DNA from 4 places in the Parageobacillus sp. NEAU-HV-2 genome. Region 1 is predicted to be linked to each of the others. Evidence: predicted binding sites of a transcription regulator. Region 1 holds the regulator's gene; each other region holds the start of a gene.
The links. The regulator CtsR, encoded in region 1, represses protease genes until heat stress. The targets are predictions, from matches to a motif close to ATGGTCAATAAAGGTCAAACA.
Positions count from the first base shown of each region.

Region 2: a site for CtsR is predicted at 1,895-1,915, ahead of AC1WMD_RS01900 (ATP-dependent Clp protease ATP-binding subunit). Genes of this name have one in related genera too.
Region 3: a site for CtsR is predicted at 1,316-1,336, ahead of clpP (ATP-dependent Clp endopeptidase proteolytic subunit ClpP). Genes of this name have one in related genera too.
Region 4: a site for CtsR is predicted at 1,612-1,632, ahead of clpB (ATP-dependent chaperone ClpB). Genes of this name have one in related genera too.

Region 1 covers NZ_JBXUJJ010000014.1:86-3,229, forward strand. Annotated here, with positions in the region: partial or broken rRNA gene AC1WMD_RS16455 (23S ribosomal RNA) at 1-145, shown strand, start outside; rRNA gene rrf (5S ribosomal RNA) at 492-608, shown strand; gene AC1WMD_RS16465 (CtsR family transcriptional regulator) at 849-1,310, shown strand; gene mcsA (protein-arginine kinase activator protein McsA) at 1,325-1,873, shown strand; gene mcsB (protein-arginine kinase McsB) at 1,878-2,966, shown strand; gene clpC (ATP-dependent protease ATP-binding subunit ClpC) at 2,966-3,144, shown strand, end outside.
Region 2 covers NZ_JBXUJJ010000001.1:342,577-345,720, reverse strand. Annotated here, with positions in the region: gene AC1WMD_RS01910 (YkvI family membrane protein) at 1-941, opposite strand, end outside; gene AC1WMD_RS01905 (FixH family protein) at 1,042-1,764, opposite strand; gene AC1WMD_RS01900 (ATP-dependent Clp protease ATP-binding subunit) at 1,978-3,144, shown strand, end outside.
Region 3 covers NZ_JBXUJJ010000005.1:111,981-115,124, reverse strand. Annotated here, with positions in the region: gene rpoN (RNA polymerase factor sigma-54) at 1-894, opposite strand, end outside; tRNA gene AC1WMD_RS10205 (tRNA-Arg) at 1,094-1,165, opposite strand; gene clpP (ATP-dependent Clp endopeptidase proteolytic subunit ClpP) at 1,389-1,979, shown strand; gene AC1WMD_RS10195 (HPr family phosphocarrier protein) at 2,023-2,280, opposite strand; gene whiA (DNA-binding protein WhiA) at 2,305-3,144, opposite strand, start outside.
Region 4 covers NZ_JBXUJJ010000001.1:218,445-221,588, forward strand. Annotated here, with positions in the region: gene carB (carbamoyl-phosphate synthase (glutamine-hydrolyzing) large subunit) at 1-224, shown strand, start outside; gene argF (ornithine carbamoyltransferase) at 221-1,162, shown strand; gene AC1WMD_RS01230 (YjzC family protein) at 1,273-1,452, shown strand; gene clpB (ATP-dependent chaperone ClpB) at 1,645-3,144, shown strand, end outside.

The sequences.
Region 1 (3,144 bases):
CTAAGCGTGAAGCCCCCCTCAAGATGAGATTTCCCATCGCGTAAGCGAGTAAGATCCCTCGAAGATGACGAGGTCGATAGGTCCGAGGTGGAAGCGTGGCGACACGTGCAGCTGACGGATACTAATCGATCGAGGACTTAACCACGAAAAGCGCAGGCGACTGGTTAGCCCCGCTGGGCGCTGGAAGACCTGCGAGGAGGCTGTCGCCGCCACAGCAGGTCTGAAGCGACCCAAGGGGCTAGGAGCCGGAGCTAGACATCAGAAAAGCGGAGGACGCCCGCCTATCGGCGAGGTGCGCTGGAGGGCCCGTGAGGAGGCTGTCGCCGCCGCAACGGGACCGAAGCGTCGCGAGCCGATGGCGTCCGGAGCTAGACAGCGCGCAGGCGCCCGGCTTCTTCCCAACAAACGGTTATCTAGTTTTGAAGGAATGAACTCCTTCTTGACAAAATCGATCAGATGAATATAATTATTTATGTCAATTGAACAACTTGCCTAGTGACAATGGCGGAGAGGAAACACCCGTTCCCATCCCGAACACGGAAGTTAAGCTCTCCAGCGCCGATGGTAGTTGGGGCCAGCGCCCCTGCAAGAGTAGGTCGTTGCTAGGCAGGATAAAGAAGCATGTCTTTCTTGTGAAGGGCATGCTTCTTTTTTTACCTCATTTGCTTATGTTTCCTTTCCTTGACCGTATGTAAAAACGATGTTGATGTTTCATTTTTTGCAAAAAAGGATATCCTATAACTAGTCGTTTTTATCGGTAACTCTTGCATTTTTTTATAATACACTATATAGTAGAAGTAAGGTCAAATATAGTCAAAGTCAACTTTGGTTGCTAAGGAGGAGGTAGAGTGCCAAACATTTCCGATATTATCGAGCAATATTTAAAACAAGTATTAAATATGAGCGACAAAGATATTGTCGAGATTAAACGCAGTGAAATTGCTAATAAATTTCAGTGTGTTCCATCACAAATTAATTATGTCATCAATACAAGATTTACGCTCGAGAGAGGATATATTGTCGAGAGCAAACGCGGAGGCGGCGGCTATATTCGCATTATGAAAGTGAAAACGAAAAGCGAGGCGCAATTAATTAATCAATTGTTGGAATTAGTGGGACACCGCATCAGCCAATCCAATGCGGAAGATATTATTGAACGCCTTGTCGAAGAAAAAGTCATCTCTGAGCGAGAAGCAAAAATTATGTTAAGCGTGATGGATCGCTCTGTTTTATATATCGATTTGCCTCAGCGGGATGAGTTACGGGCGCGCATGCTCAAAGCGATGCTAACATCGCTGAAATACAAATAGGGGAGGAGACCGCGTTGATATGTCAAGAGTGTAAACAAAGACCAGCGACGATGCATTTCACGAAAATTATCAACGGCGAAAAAACCGAATTTCATCTTTGTGAACAATGCGCGAAAGAGCATGGCGATATGTTTATGTTTTACGAAAACGATGCTTTTTCTTTAAACAATCTATTAGCTGGATTACTTAATTTCCAGGCACCGATGAAAAAAATGACCGCCAATACGTTCTCAAGCCCGGATATTTTACAATGTGAAACATGTAAAATGACCTACGATCAGTTCACCCAAATCGGGCGTTTTGGCTGCTCCAACTGTTATCAGACATTTGCGCGATATTTGCCCCCAATATTAAAAAGACTTCATAGCGGAAATACGACCCATTCTGGAAAAATACCGAAACGAAAAGGCGGAGTGCTTCATCTGCGCAAACAACTCTCCATCCTAAAACAAAAACTGCAAGAATTTGTAGCAAGAGAAGAATTTGAAAAGGCGGCAGAAGTCCGCGACCAAATTCGTTCTTTGGAATATCAGCTGCGTCAGCATGGAGAGGGGGAAATGTAGCGGTATGTCATTTGAAAAGTTTTTTAATACGGCCGTTAGTTCTTGGATGAGCCAAGAAGGTCCTGATTCCGATATTGTGTTAAGCAGCCGTATCCGTTTGGCACGAAACATCGTTGACTTCCGTTTTCCAACCGTGTTTAGCAACGAAGAAGCACAGCAAATTGTTTCCTTGTTTGAACGAACATTTGCCTATCGTTCTCACCGTTCAGTCGGTCGTTTTGAATTGTTGAAAATGTCGGAGCTTCAACCGATTGAAAAAAGGGTATTAGTAGAAAAACACTTAATTAGCCCACACTTAGCAGAAGATTCGCCATTTGGTGCTTGCTTGCTTTCGGAAAATGAAGAAGTGAGTATTATGATCAACGAAGAAGACCACATTCGCATTCAATGCTTATTTCCAGGGCTGCAATTAACCGAAGCATTAGAAGCAGCGAATGAGCTCGATGATTGGATTGAAGAATATGTGAATTATGCCTTTGATGAAAAACTCGGCTATTTAACAAGCTGCCCGACCAACGTTGGGACAGGGATGCGCGCCTCTGTGATGATGCATCTTCCCGCCCTCGTTTTAACGCAGCAAATCAATCGCATTATTCCAGCTATTAATCAATTAGGATTGGTAGTACGCGGAACATACGGAGAAGGTAGTGAGGCTTTAGGGAATATATTTCAAATATCAAATCAAATTACATTAGGAAAATCAGAAGAAGATATTGTCGAAGATTTACAAAGCGTCGTTCAACAATTAATCACCCAGGAAAGAATGGCAAGGGAGGCATTAGTCAAAACTTTAAACATACAATTAGAAGACAGAGTATTTCGCTCCTATGGAATATTGGCCAACTGCCGGATGATTGAATCGAAAGAAGCGGCGCAATGTTTGTCCGACGTGCGTTTAGGAATTGATTTAGGATATATTAAAAATATTTCACGCAATATTTTAAATGAGCTAATGATTTTGACACAGCCTGGGTTTTTGCAACAATATGCCGGCGGTGTACTAAGACCGGAGGAGAGGGACGTTCGCCGTGCGGCATTAATACGGGAACGTCTGAAAATGGAAGAGAGAAAAAATATGGAGGGTGATGAATAATGATGTTTGGCAGGTTTACAGAACGGGCGCAAAAAGTATTGGCGCTGGCCCAAGAAGAAGCCATCCGTCTTGGCCATAATAATATTGGCACGGAGCATATCTTACTAGGTCTAATTCGCGAAGGAGAAGGAATCGCAGCGAAAGCATTAATGGCGCTCGGCCTTGGACCAGAAAAAAT
Region 2 (3,144 bases), on a different contig from region 1:
AAGCTGACAATATACAGCACGATAAACAGCACGGCAAGAAACAAGGCGTTAGGAATAGAAACGAGCGTGCGTGCCTGCCGCTGCAGGCCAAAAATGCCGCCGATAATGGACGTAAAAATTTCCCCGTAAATCACAATGATATACACCCAGTAAAAAACAGAGAAAAACGAGCGGATGACTTCCGCCATCGGAATATCGTAATTCATTGCATACGGAAACGATAAGAGTACCAAATGGCTGCTTAATAAAATGCCGGTAAGCAGTAGCCCGCCAAGCACCGCGCCGCGCCGTACCGTGCGCTCGTCCCCTACTTCGCAAGCCAGCGGCACGAGCACAGGCTGCGCCATCGCCAAGTTAAACGCCGCATACGAAAATGGGGAAAGAAACGCTCTTAATGAGTAGTCTGTCGCTTTCAGCCCCGTTCCGCACCATTCGCCCATGGTGATCAGCTTTCCGAGCGCAATGGCGCTAAATAGCACCATCATCGGAACAATCAAGGCGTTTACGCCAAATAGCCCTTTTATATCGTACATCATGACCAACAGCGATAAACATAACGTCGCTACAATTCCGACTTGCCGCGGCAGCCCAAGCTGCTCCTCAAACACCGCCCCTGCACCGGCCATCATCACGGCGGTGACTCCAACAATCATCAACGTCATGATGATAGAAATAACGGGACTAACTTCTTTTCCGAATAAATAGCGGTTAAACTGTTGATAAGAAGCGGCCTTCACTTTCCGCGCCATTACCATCATGCGCGCGCCGCCCCACGTAAACAAGATGCCGCTAATGATAATGCCGATCGTTCCCGACGTTCCGTATTGCGTAAAAAACTCGATAATTTCTTTTCCTGTGGCAAATCCCGCACCGACGACGGTGCCGACGTAAACGGCGGCGATTTGCCAAGCATCCGACCATTTTCCAGCCACTTCTGCCATCTCCCTCTCCTTGTCCACTATTCACTCCCATATATATGTCGGCATGGTCCAATAAAGACGGGATGACAGTAAAAAAAGGATGCCGCTATAGGGCATCCCTTCATTGCACCGTAATTTGCTCTACTTGATGTTCGTGCAATTGTTCCGTTTCCACATGAATTTTTACAGAATATGTCCCTTTTTCTTGAAACGTTGTCGTTGCTTCGTATTGGCCTGCTTGTTTTTCGCTTGCTTCGATAAACTTGTGTTTGCTGTTTCCTTGCCAAATTTCAAAATGAACTTTCGCTTTCGTCAGCGGCTGGCCGTCATGAGTAATATGTACCGTTAAATGCGCTTCTTTATTTACGGAAAATTGTTTTTCTTGAAGCATCATCGCGACATCGGCATGATGGTGTTCATCGCCGTGTTGTTCCTCTGCGTGATTTTGCGGCTGATCGCTCGGTGTGCCAACAACGATATCTTTTTTCGGCATATTATGCATATTTCGCGCTGTCACATGGCTGACGACGGAATACGTCCCCGGTTCAGTAAACGTCTTTTTCACAGAATATTTGCCATCTCCATCATTTTTGGCGGTTAACATGTCATGCTTCTCGCTTCCATGTTTCCATACTTCAAACTTCACTTCGTCCGCGTCATCCACTTTTTCCCCACCGTATGTCACGATACAAGAAAGGGTCGTTTCCTTATTTAATTCAATATGATCCGGTGTTTGAAGCTGAACTTCAAGCATTGCCGGTTTATCCTCTCGCTTTTCCTGGCTGCAGGCGGCAAATAAAAACAATATTAACATCAATGACAAAAACAACGAAAGCTTTTTCACTTTTTCATTTCCCCTTTGTTCTATTTTTCTAGACTTAACTATACCATAGCTTTTCCTTATCCGTACATTATTCACTATTCCTTCAAAAACATTTCACGGTTACAACAAATTTTTTTGTAAAAAACACTTGAAAGTCAAAAAAGGTCAAAGTATAATAAAGTCAGAAAGTCAAAGTTAGTCAAAGTCAATTGACAAAAAAGGAGGTTATGCCTCATGCTTTGTCAAGTATGCCATCAAAACGAAGCTACGGTATTTGTAAGTTTGCAATTCAATCATGAGAAAAAGCAATTGCATCTTTGCCACGAATGTTATGAAAAACAAAAACAAGAGCTGACTGTCCCGATCAATTTCGGTTTCAATAATTTCTCGTCGTTCCCGTTTGATGATTTCTTTATCGACGGATTTTCGCCAATTTCGGAAATGGACACACCATCAACAAACATGTCACAACCATTCAAATGGAATCGGAACGGTAAAAGAAACGGCGGTTTCTTAGACCAATTCGGCCGCAACTTAACACAGCTTGCGAAAGCGGGTCTGATTGACCCGGTCATCGGCCGTGATAAAGAAATTGAACGCGTCATCGAAATTTTAAACCGCCGCAATAAAAACAACCCGGTATTAATCGGGGAACCTGGCGTCGGGAAAACAGCGATTGTCGAAGGGCTTGCCTTGAAAATCGCGGAAGGACAAGTTCCAGAAAAACTATTAAATAAAGAAGTATATTTGCTTGATGTCGCCTCGCTTGTCGCCAATACAGGCATTCGCGGTCAATTTGAAGAAAGAATGAAACGGCTCATTTCTGAATTGCAACGCCGGAAAAACGTCATTCTGTTTATCGACGAAATTCACTTGCTCGTCGGCGCCGGTGCGGCAGAAGGCTCGATGGACGCCGGCAACATTTTAAAACCAGCCCTTGCGCGTGGGGAATTGCAAGTCGTCGGTGCGACAACGTTAAAAGAATACCGCCAAATTGAAAAAGACGCTGCGCTGGAACGCCGTTTCCAACCAGTTATCGTGCATGAACCAACGGTCGAAGAGGCGATTACGATTTTAAAAGGGATTCAACCGAAATATGAACAATTCCACCACGTCCAATATACGGACGAAGCGATTGAAGCGTGCGTTAAATTATCGCATCGTTACATTCAAGACCGCTTCTTGCCGGACAAAGCGATCGACTTGTTAGACGAAGCCGGCTCAAAAGCGAACTTGCGCATCGGTCCAACAGATGAAAAACAAATTCAAGAACGCCTTGCGCAAATCGCCAAAGAAAAAGCAAAAGCAGCGCAAGAAGAAAATTATGAACTGGCAGCGAAATTGCGTGACGAAGAGTTAAAATTAGAAAAACAATTACAAAACGGCGTAAATCAAGAACGC
Region 3 (3,144 bases), on a different contig from region 1:
AATATTTAACAATGTTTGTTTGCGTTGCTCTAAGCTTTTGGCAAGCCATAAAAACTGCCGGTATTTATCTTTGACAAAGCCGTGGACTTGGCTGTCGCGATAATGGGTCATTTGCTGTTCATACATCCGATTCCAGACGAGTTCCGGATGCACATCGTCGTTAAAGAAAATGCGCCATTGGCCTTCCGGACCGCGTTCGACAATCATATCGGGGATGATAAAATGCGGCATCTCCTTTGTATAATGAATGCCAGGGCGCGGTTCAAGCGTGCGGATTAAATCCCATACACGCTGCAACGAAGCAATATCGACCCCAAGTTGCTTCGCCAACGTTTTCCATGACTTTTCGGCAAATAAGGAAAAATGATGTTTGATGATTTGTTCGGCGAATTCATCCCGATTTGGCAAGCGCTGCAACTGCAAATATAAACATTCTTCCAAACTGCGTGCGCCAACGCCTGCCGGCTCTAATGACTGCACAATTTCAAGCGCCTTTTCCGCTTCTTCCCTTGAAATAGCTAATCGATCAGCAATTTCCTCCAACCCGATCCGCAAATAGCCGTCTTCATCAAGGGAAGCGATGAGGTAACGCACGGCGCGTTCTTCCTGTTTTGCAAGCGAAAGTGCCGGCAGCTGGGCCATTAAATGCGCCGAAAGCGTTTCGGAATGCGTGCTCATATTTTCCAGCCATTGCTTCTTGTCTTTCTCCGATAAGCGGCGCCCGCTTCGCTTCCAGCGATGATCGCGAATTTCCAAAAAAGGATTATCGAGAGACTGTTCGTATAAAAAAGTTTGCAGTTCCACGGCAGAGTACTGCAACAGTTCAATCGCCTGCGTCAGTTCTTTTGTCAACGCCAGCTTCAGCCGTTGCTCTTGCAATAATTCCGCCCTCATCATCCATCCCCCTTTTCTTTTATTGTACACTACTGTCCCTTCTGCATGGTATAGAAATAATTTGCTAACTACATGAGCAAAGTGAAACAACACGGTTACTATTTGATTCTCACCATAGCCGAACACGTTCTATAGCATATATATATATTCAATAAAAGCAAAAAACCTGCCGCTTTTCGCAGCAGGTTTCGTTTTTATACGCCCTCGGCAGGATTCGAACCCACGCTAAGAGAACCGGAATCTCTCGTGCTATCCACTACACTACGAGGGCATCATGTTCAGTTGCATGTTCAATTATAGTAGAAACTTCTCTAATTTGCAAGAGGGAAAATGTGTTTAAAAAATAAAAAAGAGGTTATGATGAAAAGAGGGATGTTTGACATCGTTCACGAATAATTATAAGGTGAGGTTGAAGGCGTTTCGTTTGACCTTCATTGACCATTCCGGTATGATAAAAATACATATGATTAGTCAATGGCAAAGGAGGAAACTTCATGTATTTAATCCCTACCGTTATCGAACAGACAAACCGCGGAGAACGTGCGTACGACATTTATTCCCGCTTATTAAAGGACCGTATCATTTTTCTCGGCACTCCGATTGATGATCAAGTAGCAAACTCGATCGTTTCGCAGCTGTTATTTTTAGCCGCGGAAGATCCGGAAAAAGACATTTCGCTTTATATTAACAGCCCAGGCGGTTCGATTACGGCCGGCTTAGCGATTTACGATACGATGCAATTTATTAAGCCGGACGTCTCGACAATCTGCATCGGCATGGCTGCGTCTATGGGAGCATTTTTGCTCGCTGGCGGCGCCAAAGGAAAACGATTCGCTTTGCCAAACAGCGAAATCATGATCCATCAACCGCTTGGCGGCGCCCAAGGTCAAGCAACTGAAATCGAGATTGCCGCCAAACGCATCCTTTTCTTGCGCGATAAGTTAAATCGCATTCTCTCTGAAAATACGGGTCAGCCGATTGAAGTGATTGAACGCGACACCGACCGCGACAACTTTATGACGGCGCAAAAAGCGCAAGAATACGGAATCATTGACCGCGTATTAACACGTTCAGATGAAAAGTAAAGCAAAAAAGGCTGCTTCGCTATCTTGTGAAGCAGCCGCTTTTTTATTTTTCTTTTTGCACATAGCTGGCCAGCTTTTCAATCGCTTCCTTTTCGTCAGGACCGTCCGCGATCAATGTAATGACAGAACCGCTGCTAATCGCCAGGCTCATTAATCCCATAATGCTTTTGGCGTTTACTCGCTTTCCGTCTTTTTCTAGAAAAATGTCCGCAGAAAAGCGGTTCGCCTCCTGCACAAACAACGCAGCCGGGCGCGCTTGCAGTCCCGTTTTTAATTTTACTTCCACTTGTTTCTCAACCATGCTCTCCATCTCCCCTTTTATTTTTTATAATGATTTATGAAAATCCACAGGCTTTCCAGCGCGAAGCCGTTCGGCAATTTCATCGATTTTGCGCAAGCGGTGGTTAATTCCCGATTTGCTGATCTTGCCTCCGGATACTAATTCCCCTAATTCTTTTAGTGTCACATCTTGATGTTGCATGCGCAATTCGGCAATTTCCCGCAGCTTATCCGGGAGGGAGCTTAATCCGATCGTTTCGTCAATGTAGCGAATATTTTCGACTTGACGGAGCGCAGCGCCAATCGTTTTATTGAGATTAGCCGTTTCACAGTTGACAAGCCGGTTGACTGAATTTCTCATATCGCGCACAATGCGAATATCTTCAAAGCGCAACAGCGCTTGATGGGCGCCGATAATATTTAAAAATTCGGCAATTTTTTCTGCCTCTTTTAAATACGTAATAAACCCTTTTTTTCGTTCCAACGTTTTCGCATTCAGTGAAAAATGACTGTTCATTAATTCACATAATGAATTGTTATGTTCTTCATAAAGGGAAAAAATCTCTAAATGGTACGAGGACGTTTCTGGATTGTTGACCGATCCGCCGGCAAGAAACGCGCCCCGCAAATAAGAACGCTTACAGCACTTTTTTTTCACTAATTCCGGCGAAATCGCGTGAATTAGTGAAAAATCCTCCTTCAATATTTGCAAATCCTTTAACAGTTTATGCGCGCCATCAATAATGCGGACAATGTACACATTATTTTTTTTCAAACGCATTTTTTTGCGAACGAATAGTTCAACCGTGACGCTATACCCTTTCTTTAACAAAGTGTAAATTCTCCGCGCAATGGCAGCGTTTTCCGTTTGTACATCGACAATCAT
Region 4 (3,144 bases), on a different contig from region 1:
AATGGGTGAAGCGAAAAGAAGCACTGGCGTTTCTCGATTTGCAAAAGGATGAAACAAGTTTTGAATATCGAACGATTGCGTTGTCCCGTCAAATCATGGTGTTTACCGAAAAAGAGACGCTTGCTCTCTTTTTGCAAGCGATCGGCGTGAATCCGTTTGCGGTTTCGTCGATTCAAGAGTGGCTTGAAAAGAAAAAACAAATGGAGAAAGCGGTGATCGTATGAACACAGTCGTTTCCCTAAAAGGAAAAGATTTTTTAACATTGATGGATATTTCGACAGAAGACATTCATTATTTACTGACGCTTGCTGCGCAATTAAAAGAAAAGCAGCTTGCCGGACAATCTTACACTCCGCTTATCGGGAAAACGTTGGCGATGATTTTTGAAAAACCGTCTACGCGTACGAGGGTATCATTTGAGGTAGGAATGATTCAGCTTGGCGGGAGCGCGCTTTATTTAAACAGCAATGATTTGCAGCTCGGACGCGGTGAAACGATCGCCGATACCGCACGAGTGTTGTCACAATATGTAGACGCGATTATGATTCGGACGTTTGCACATAGTAAAATTGAGGAGCTCGCTCAATATGCGACGATTCCGGTGATTAACGGATTGACTGACGATGATCATCCGTGCCAGGCGCTTGCCGATTTATTGACGATTTATGAAGTAAAGAAGACGTTAAAAGGATTGAAACTTGCTTATGTCGGCGATGGAAACAATGTCGCTCATGCGCTGATGATTGCCGCTGCTAAGGTCGGCATGGACTGCACCATCGCTTGCCCGCATGGCTATGAACCGAAAGAAACTTATGTAAATGCAGCCGTGCAAATTGGGAAACAATGCGGGGCAACCATTACGGTGACACACAACCCAATCGAAGCCGTTGCCGATGCCGACGTTATTTATACGGACGTATGGACGAGCATGGGCCAGGAACAAGAAAGCGAGCAGCGTCTTGCCGTATTCCAGCCGTTTCAGGTAAATGGTGAATTAGTGAAACATGCGAAACCGGATTATATGTTTTTGCATTGCCTGCCGGCCCATCGTGGGGAAGAAGTGGTCGCGGATGTGATTGATGGACCGAATTCGTACGTATTTCAGCAGGCGGGCAACCGCCTTCACGTGCAAAAAGCGATTTTAGTTTCTTTATTGAAATAGCACCGGGAATATACCCGGTGTTTTTTATGCAGCCATTATTTGTCCGGTTATGAATAAACGAGGGAGAGGGAATGATAAAAATGCACTCTAAATAAAGGGGGAATACGACAATGGGTCAATCACGCCATTTCAAACCAGGAGATAAAGCACCGAACAACGGGGTATACATCGAAATTGGCGAAACAGGAGATAATGTCAAAAATCCGAAAAAAATCAAGCTCAATGCAGGAGATACGTTTCCAGAAACATCGAATCATAATCGCCATTGGACATATGTGCGAAAACCGTAACGGCAATAAGCCAAGAAAACCGGCGTTGCTGCCGGTGGCCAACGTCAAAGGGGATAAAATAAGAGGTTAAGATGGGCTTTGGCCCATCATAAAGCCATTCCGGTCAAGGAGTGGCTTTCTATTTGAAATCACAAGGAAGCATCCGCTATAATATATACAAAGGTCAAAAAAGGTCAAAAAGGAGGGGAGTAGATGGATATTCAAAAATTTACCGAAAAAGTGCAAGAGGCATTGATGACGGCCCAGTCGACTGCCGTGAAACATCACCATCAGCAGCTCGATGTCGAACATTTGCTGCTGGCCTTATTGGAGCAAGAAGAAGGACTTGCCAAAAGAATATTCACACTGCTTCGTGTTAACATAGACGCATTCATTCATGAACTGCAAGTGTTGTTAAAGAAAAAGCCAGAGGTGCTAGGAACGGGAGCGGAAAGCGTTTATTTGTCTTCGCGGCTGCAGCGGGTGCTGACGAATGCGGAAAAAGAAGCGAAAACGATGCAAGACGAATATATTTCCGTCGAGCATTTGCTGCTTGCCATGGTGTCAGAAACGGATGATATCGGCGAGCTTTTCCGCCGTTATGGCATCCACCGTTCTTCATTATCGAAAGTACTGATGGAAATAAGGGGGAATCAGCGCGTGACAAGTCCAACGCCGGAAGCTACATATGAAGCGTTAAAAAAATATGGCCGCGATTTAGTCGCGGAAGTGAAAGCGGGAAAAATCGATCCGGTGATCGGCCGCGATAGCGAAATTCGCCGCGTTATTCGCATTTTATCGCGGAAAACGAAAAATAATCCGGTATTAATCGGCGAGCCGGGGGTCGGAAAAACGGCAATCGTCGAAGGACTGGCCCAACGCATTGTCCGCAAAGACGTTCCCGAAGGATTAAAAGACAAAACGATTTTTGCGTTAGATATGAGCTCGCTTGTGGCGGGCGCGAAATTCCGCGGCGAATTTGAAGAACGTCTTAAAGCGGTGTTAAACGAAATCAAGAAAAGTGAAGGGAGGATTATTTTATTTATCGATGAATTACATACGATTGTCGGTGCCGGCAAGGCAGAAGGAGCGATAGATGCGGGCAACATGTTAAAGCCGATGTTGGCGCGAGGCGAGCTGCATTGCATCGGTGCAACAACACTGGATGAATACCGGCAATATATCGAAAAAGATCCGGCGCTTGAACGACGTTTCCAGCAAGTGCTTGTTGAAGAACCGAGCGTGGAAGATACGATTTCGATTTTGCGTGGCTTAAAAGAGCGATTTGAAGTTCATCACGGTGTGAAAATTCATGACCGTGCCCTTGTTGCCGCCGCGACATTGGCGGACCGCTACATTTCCGACCGCTTTTTGCCGGATAAAGCGATTGACTTAGTTGATGAGGCGTGTGCGACGATTCGTACGGAAATGGACTCGATGCCATCGGAGTTGGATGAAGTGATGCGCCGCGTGATGCAGCTCGAAATCGAAGAAGCAGCGTTGCGAAAAGAAACGGATGAGGCGAGCAAAGAACGTCTTGAAGCGCTCACGAAGGAACTTGCGGATTTACGGGAAAAAGCAAACAGCATGAAAGCGCAATGGCAGCAGGAAAAAGAAGCGATTGGGCGCGTGCGCGACGTGCGCGAGGCGCTGGAAAAAGCAAAACGTGAGTTAGAAGAAGCGGAAAATGAATATGATTTGAACAAAGCGGCG